3 regions of the Brevibacillus composti genome follow, and region 3 is predicted to be linked to each of the others. Evidence: riboswitches for the same ligand, from Rfam matches in the RefSeq annotation. Region 3 holds a riboswitch; each other region holds the start of a gene.
The links. A riboswitch is a leader RNA that binds a small molecule or an ion and turns the genes downstream of it on or off. The one in region 3 is predicted to bind cyclic di-GMP.
Positions count from the first base shown of each region.

Region 1: another riboswitch for cyclic di-GMP. It lies ahead of JD108_RS19940 (DUF5317 domain-containing protein); the one in region 3 lies ahead of JD108_RS15950 (methyl-accepting chemotaxis protein).
Region 2: another riboswitch for cyclic di-GMP. It lies ahead of ggt (gamma-glutamyltransferase); the one in region 3 lies ahead of JD108_RS15950 (methyl-accepting chemotaxis protein).

Region 1 covers NZ_CP066308.1:3,983,256-3,985,524, reverse strand. The annotation lists gene argF (ornithine carbamoyltransferase) at 1-866, shown strand, start outside; cyclic di-GMP riboswitch class II at 960-1,043, shown strand; gene JD108_RS19940 (DUF5317 domain-containing protein) at 1,293-1,844, shown strand; gene JD108_RS19935 (HD-GYP domain-containing protein) at 1,828-2,269, shown strand, end outside.
Region 2 covers NZ_CP066308.1:4,246,270-4,248,538, reverse strand. The annotation lists gene ggt (gamma-glutamyltransferase) at 1-914, opposite strand, end outside; cyclic di-GMP riboswitch class I at 1,050-1,138, opposite strand; gene JD108_RS21165 (glutamine--tRNA ligase/YqeY domain fusion protein) at 1,405-2,269, shown strand, end outside.
Region 3 covers NZ_CP066308.1:3,146,309-3,148,577, forward strand. The annotation lists gene JD108_RS15950 (methyl-accepting chemotaxis protein) at 1-911, opposite strand, end outside; cyclic di-GMP riboswitch class I at 1,015-1,107, opposite strand; gene JD108_RS15955 (group I truncated hemoglobin) at 1,620-1,976, shown strand; gene JD108_RS22700 (hypothetical protein) at 2,201-2,269, shown strand, end outside.

The DNA.
Region 1 (2,269 bases), 840 kb from region 3:
AGCTACTGGAGCTGGCCGTCCATATCAAGCAACTGCAAAAGAGCGGGCAGCCGTATCAACCGCTTGTGGGCAAAACCATGGGCATGATATTTGACAAAGCGTCTACCCGCACCCGCGTCTCTTTCGAAGTAGGGATGCACCAACTGGGCGGCATGGCGATGTTTATGAGCGGCAAGGAGCTGCAGCTCGGACGCGGCGAGCCGATCAGCGATACGGCCAAAGTAATGTCCCGCTACGTAGATGTGATCATGATTCGCACGTTCTCCCACGCGGGCGTGGAGGAGCTGGCGAAGCATGCCACCATCCCGATCATCAACGGTCTGACGGATGAGTTCCATCCGTGCCAGGCCCTGGCTGACATGCTGACCATCTGGGAGCACAAGGGCAAGCTGAAAGGCATCAAGCTGGCATACGTGGGAGACGGAAACAACGTCGCCAACTCGCTCGTGCTGGCGGCTGCCCTGCTCGGTCTGGATGTGCGAATCGCCACGCCGCCAGGATATGAAATGAATGAGGAAATCGTAGAGCAGGCAAAAGTTTATGCGCAAACAAGCGGCGGAAAACTGCTCGTGACCCACGATCCGATCGAAGCGGTCAAAGACGCCGACGTCGTCTACACCGATGTCTGGACCAGCATGGGCTTTGAAAAGGAAAACGAACAGCGTTTGAACGATTTTGCCGCTTACCAGGTAAACGACGAGCTGGTCAGCCACGCGAGCCCGTCCTACATTTTCCTGCATTGCCTGCCTGCCCACCGTGAGGAAGAAGTCTCTTCCAGCGTGATCGATGGTCCTCACTCCGTCGTGTTTGATCAGGCTGAAAATAGACTACATGCACAAAAAGCCGTCATGGCCGCAGTTGTGTGAGGACATAGTTCTAGGTATATGTTCCTAGGTTGAATTGAAGCGAATAGACTACGAATCTACCATTGCCGAAAATTGTCAGTTTCGTGTAATATAAAGGCAAGAAGCTGCGAAGAAGTACAGACTGTATTTGGTCGCTTGGTCTGTATGGAGCGAGTAGCGAATCCGGCCTTTTCATTGAAAAGGAGAAAACGCGCGAGGACTTTATCTGGTCGCTTGGTCCTTGCAGTAGCAAATAGCGAATCCAGCTGTTTTCCACTATTTAATATAAGGAGGGAAATGGGCATGAAAAAATGGATCGTTGCTATCATGATGGTTGTTGCAATCGTAGCTGCTACTTCGGCGAACTTCCACATTGGCTAATAATGTTTAAGAAGAAACACCGCTTGGTTGAGTGGTGTTTTTTCTTAAGCTTTGGAGGAAAGTTACATGCTTTTGGATGTGATTTGCTTTTCTTTTATTGTTGCCCTTTTACGGGGAGGTAGAGTAAAGGAGTTACCAAAATTTTATAAGGTCGGGCTACTCGTTGGGAGCATTATTCTTCAAGTTTGTGCAGCTTTTTTTTCCAAATGGAGCGGTGTTTTCATATCCGTAGCCTATGTGCTCATTTTGGGTTTTTTCGTATTTAATCGTCAGTATGAAGATATGAGGATTTTTATGGTTGGCTGGTTTCTCAATGCCTTGGCGATCTGGACTAATCGAGGAAAGATGCCAATCGATCTGGAGCAGGCGAAAAGATTGCCATATGATTTAGAACCGGTCATCAACGGCACAAATTTTAAACACAGTGTGTTAACAGAAGCCTCGAATCTTCCATTCTTAACAGACGTCATTTATATGCCGTCGATTATCCCGAGGGTGATTAGCATCGGCGATATTTTTATCATGCTCGGAGCATTTTTGCTGGTGCAACGCTTAATGAATAAACCCATCTCGCTACTACAACTTCGAGAAGGTAAAAGCTATGCAGCCAAAAACTAGTTTGCGAAGAATTGCCAAGGGTACAGTTGTCCAATTTGGATTTGTTCTGGGAGCAATTCTTATCATTTATTCGTCTTTTTTTGATTGGCAGTCTCGTGATCACTGGGGAGTATTGTCTGCTTATACTCTCCTGACTATTCTTTCGACATTTACTCCAGTTCGACTGTCAAACACCATCTTGACCGTGAATAATGCCGTCATCTTCTCGGGGATACTACTTTTTGGAACTTCGGTTGGTGTGTGGTGTGCTGTCATTGAAGCCCTTATTATTTCTTCGTTAACGAGGGTAAATGTCATTAAAGCTGCCGTGAATATTGGTCAGCTTGTCATGACAATTTGGACTGTAGGATTTCTAAAAGATTGGATAGTTAGTATAAATGCCATTTCACCAATTCTTGCAGACCTTTTTCTAGCCGTTGTGTATT
Region 2 (2,269 bases), 1.1 Mb from region 3:
GATAAAGAGGCCATGCCTTGGGAGTTGGGTGGCACATTGTACGCCTGGAAGCCGCGGTACTCAACGGAGATTGGATCGGCCCACGTGGATGTGTGTGTCTCAAAGTCTTTCAGCGTGAGCAAACCGCCGTTTGCTTCCATGTCTTTGACGATTTTTTGGGCGATTTCGCCTTTGTAGAAACCGTCCGCACCTTTTTTGGCGATCACTTTCAGCGTGTTCGCCAGATCTTTTTGCTTGAGGACTTCGCCCGCCTGATACGGCTCGCCGTTCTCTTTCAGGAAGGTCTTGCGGAACTCTTCAAAGCGCTGCAGATTCTTCAGGTCGTTGTCGGTCGGGTCAGTGGCGTATTTCGTCCAGTACACCTGGTTGGGCGATACCGGGTAGCCGTTTTCCGCGTAGCCAATCGCGGGATCAAGCAAGCGCTCCCACTTCAGCTTGCTGTCTCCGGCCAGCTCCTTTTGCGCGTAGTGGTAGGCCTCCCACCAGCCGGACACGACACCGGGCACGGTATTCGCAGACTCGTACCCGCGCGACGGGATCTTTTCATAGCCTTTTTCCTTGTAATACTCGATCGTCGCTTTTTCACCGGCACGACCGCTTCCGTTCAACGCCCGGACTTCTTTCGTCTTGGCGTTGTAAATCAGCCAGAAATTGTCTCCGCCGATGGCCGTGTAGTGAGGGTACACGACAGCCAGCGTCGAAGCGGCGGTGATCGCTGCGTCTACGGCATTTCCGCCATCTTCCAGCGTTTTGAGGGCCGCGGCCGTAGCCAAATAATGCGGAGTGGTGACCATCGCGTTCGGGGCCATCGTAGTCGGACGATTGGCCGCTTCCGTTACAGAGGAAAAGCTGGACAATCCGATCACAGCTGTCAAAGCAAGCGCAGAAGCCTTGCGCCAGAAACTCTTTTTCACGATTCTTCATCCTCCATTCTTTATGAATAAAGCAAAAAAACAGTGGAAACGATTGCTGATAGAGCCACCTCCTTTTGCTGAACACAACAAAAAGACCAATGACATAGGATCATCGGTCTCGTCCTACATCAATACTTCGGCAGCTGGCTGGCTTTTCTACCAAGTAGAGATGAGCCCCTATAGCTTTGCGTCGCCGGATTCCCCCGGGTTTGCCATTATCGATATTAATGAAAGGTATTGGTTAACATGTGTTCAATAAATATCTTCGGCATAATCTGGTTCGTTTTTTAGTAGAAAATGATATTTGTCACAACTACCTTGGATGATTGTCACGCTATTTATTCACCTATTCCCTGTTTTTCACAGAACGAATCCACGATTTGCAAATTTTGCACTTGCAAGTAGGCTTGGCCGGAGGGCGATTTTGTTGAACTATCGCGATGGAATCAGTATTATGGAATGTAAAGGTGAAGGGAAAGGTTGATTTTCATTGGAAAACAAATCGGCATCATCCAACTTTATCCGCAACATCGTCTTGGAAGACCTGCAAGAAGGCCGAGTCAAGGAAATCGTGACACGCTTTCCTCCAGAGCCGAACGGGTATCTGCATATCGGGCATGCCAAAGCGATTTGCCTCAATTTTGAACTGGCAAAGGAGTTTTCGGGCAGAGCCCACCTGCGCTTTGACGACACCAATCCGCTGAAGGAAGATACGGAGTACGTAGAAGCGATCAAGGAAGACGTGAAGTGGCTGGGATATGAATGGGACGGGCTGTATTTCGCATCGGACTACTTTGAAGAGATGTACGAGCGGGCTGTTCTCCTGATTAAAAAGGGACTGGCCTATGTGTGCGACCTGTCGGCTGAAGAGATTCGGCAGACCAGGGGGACATTGACGGAGCCGGGAACCAACAGCCCCTACCGCAATCGTTCGGTGGAAGAGAATCTGGACTTGTTTCATCGGATGCGCAATGGCGAGTTTAAGGACGGCGAAAAAGTATTGCGCGCCAAAATTGACATGAGTTCTCCTAATATCAATCTGCGCGACCCGGTCCTCTATCGGATCGCTCACGCCTCGCATCATAACACCGGAGACAAGTGGTGCATCTATCCAATGTATGACTTCGCCCATCCTTTGGAGGACGCCATCGAGGGTGTTACGCATTCGCTCTGCTCCCTGGAGTTCGAGGATCACCGTCCGCTCTACGACTGGGTGATTCGCGAGTGCGAGATGGATAAGGTGCCGAGACAGTATGAATTCGCCCGTCTGAATCTGACCAATACCGTGATGAGCAAACGGAAGCTGAAACAGCTGGTGGATGAAAAGGTAGTGGACGGCTGGGATGATCCCCGCA
Region 3 (2,269 bases):
ACCGACATCTCTTGGATCGTCTGTCCGCTCTCGCTAACGCTCCGGGACTGCATCTCGGCGTTTGCCGTCACTTCCTGGACCGTCTTCGCGATAATTTCCGCTGCTTGGCTGGATTGTTCCGCACTCGCCGTCAACTCTTCGGAGGAAGCGGCTACCTGCTCGGAGGTGATCCGTATCTGTCCTACCAGGCTGCGCAGATTGTCCGTCATCTGATTAAACGATTTGACCAAATTGCCGATTTCATCTTTATTTTTCACCTGAAAGGGTTCTGAGGTCAGATCGCCCTGTGCGATTTGCTCCGCGATGGCCGCCATTTTAACGATCGGCTTCGAGATCAGGCGCGAAATCACCAGTCCGATCAAAATTGCGAGGATCACGGCAATCACACTGAGGAAGGATACCGTGGAAATTGCGCTTCTGACCAATCCCGTATTTTTCTTGCTTTCTTCGTTCATGATCTGAAGCTGTTCCTCGGCCAGAGCTTCTACCGTCGCATCCAGTTGTTTGCCCAAGGGGAGTACCTCTGACCGGTAATAGTCGGTTATTTCCTGTGCGGGCTGTTGCGATTGAACCATATTCAAGAGATGGTCGGCTCTCAGTTTATATCGTTGGTTCAGCTCGTCCAGTTCGGTTAATTTGTTCTCAAATGCTTCGATTTGAGCCAGTTCCCGCGTGTCCGCCATCAAGTTGGCGATCAGATCATACGAAGACTGCAATTCGCTTAGGTATTCCTGCTCCTGGGCAAGCAAATATCCCCGCAGCTGCTCGCTTTCTTTCGCTATTTCCACTTGGACCCGAAGAATATTCGTTAAGATAACCGTTCTTCTTTCAATCAGATCGGTGTCTGCCTCATTAATTTTAACGAGGTAAGAAGAAGAGACAAAACTCGTTATTCCCAAAAGCACAGCCATGAAAAACACCCCTTCTCTTTCTCTATTTTCTTTTTCTGCAAACAAGAAATCCCCTTTTTAGACAAAAGGGGACCCGCGCACAGAAAAAAACAAAGACAACTCTGTCGGCAACTGGCTGGCATCATGCAACGTAATTCGCATATTAGCCCCTCTAGCTTTGCGTCTCCATCTTTCAATGGATTTGCCCTTTTTCGATATGAAATTGGTTGGAAAATAAACATATAAAATTCGACGTATTTACGACAATCATAATCGTTATTTGTCGAAAAAACAAGACGGTATTCCCAGCATTGGAAACCCTTGGGCAACTGATATGAACCAAAATTGCTACAAGAATCTGATTTTGCTGATAAATTAGACCTACGATCCGATAATACGCGCGAATACCGGCATTCGACAATTCACGACAATCACCATACCTCATCTCCGTCACATACTTTGTGGATATGGATAACTTCCGCCTCTGTGCCCCTCCTCATTTTCCCCCGCTGTCTGCCGGAAACATACCCATTTGCATAACGGGAGAGAAGGGCGCACGACAAAAAGCGGCGAGACCCGCAATGCATCTGCCGCTATGTACATTCGTTGATTCATTATGAAAAGAGTGTCGGATAGAAAGAGTGACGGACCGTATCGTCCATCCCCTTCATAAACTTGCTTTCCTGGTGGAAGAACTAAGCTGTAGTTCTTATGCCGAGGAGGTTCAATATGGAGACATTCTACGAAAAATACGGCGGCGAAGAAACCATTTCAAAGGTGGTCGATTATTTTTACGAATTGGTTTTGGCAGATGAGACCGTGAATCATTTTTTTGCAAACACGGATATGGAAAAGCAGCGGAAGCATCAAACCAAATTCATCAGCTACGCCTTAGGGGGGCCCAATCAGTATTCGGGCCAGTCCATGGCCGCGGCCCATAAAGGGATGAATTTGCAGCCGGTTCACTTCGATGCGATTGTCGCACATTTGCAAGCAGCTCTCAGACACTTCGGCGTACAGGAGGAAGACATCCGCGATGCATTGGAGAAGGTAAACGCCTTGCGGAAAGATATTTTGTACAAGTAAATCCGCTATCCCTCTTTACAGGCCCCTTTCAGGGCTTTTTTTCTTTTTTTACGACCGTTATTTTCGCAGCTTCTTGTTTTTGGAATGTTGTAGTACCATTTGGGTGTAGGCTCGATTTTTTTATCCTCTCGCCGATGGGCGATGGCAGGAAGCCGTACGCGGTTGCCTGATCATAATTGGAGGTGTGTGATCTGCACATTCTGCGGCTGCATGTACCACGTCTTTTGTTGTCCCTCATTTTCCTGGGTGCCGGCTTTAACGGCTGGGTGGTCATCCTCGGCTATGAGCCTGTC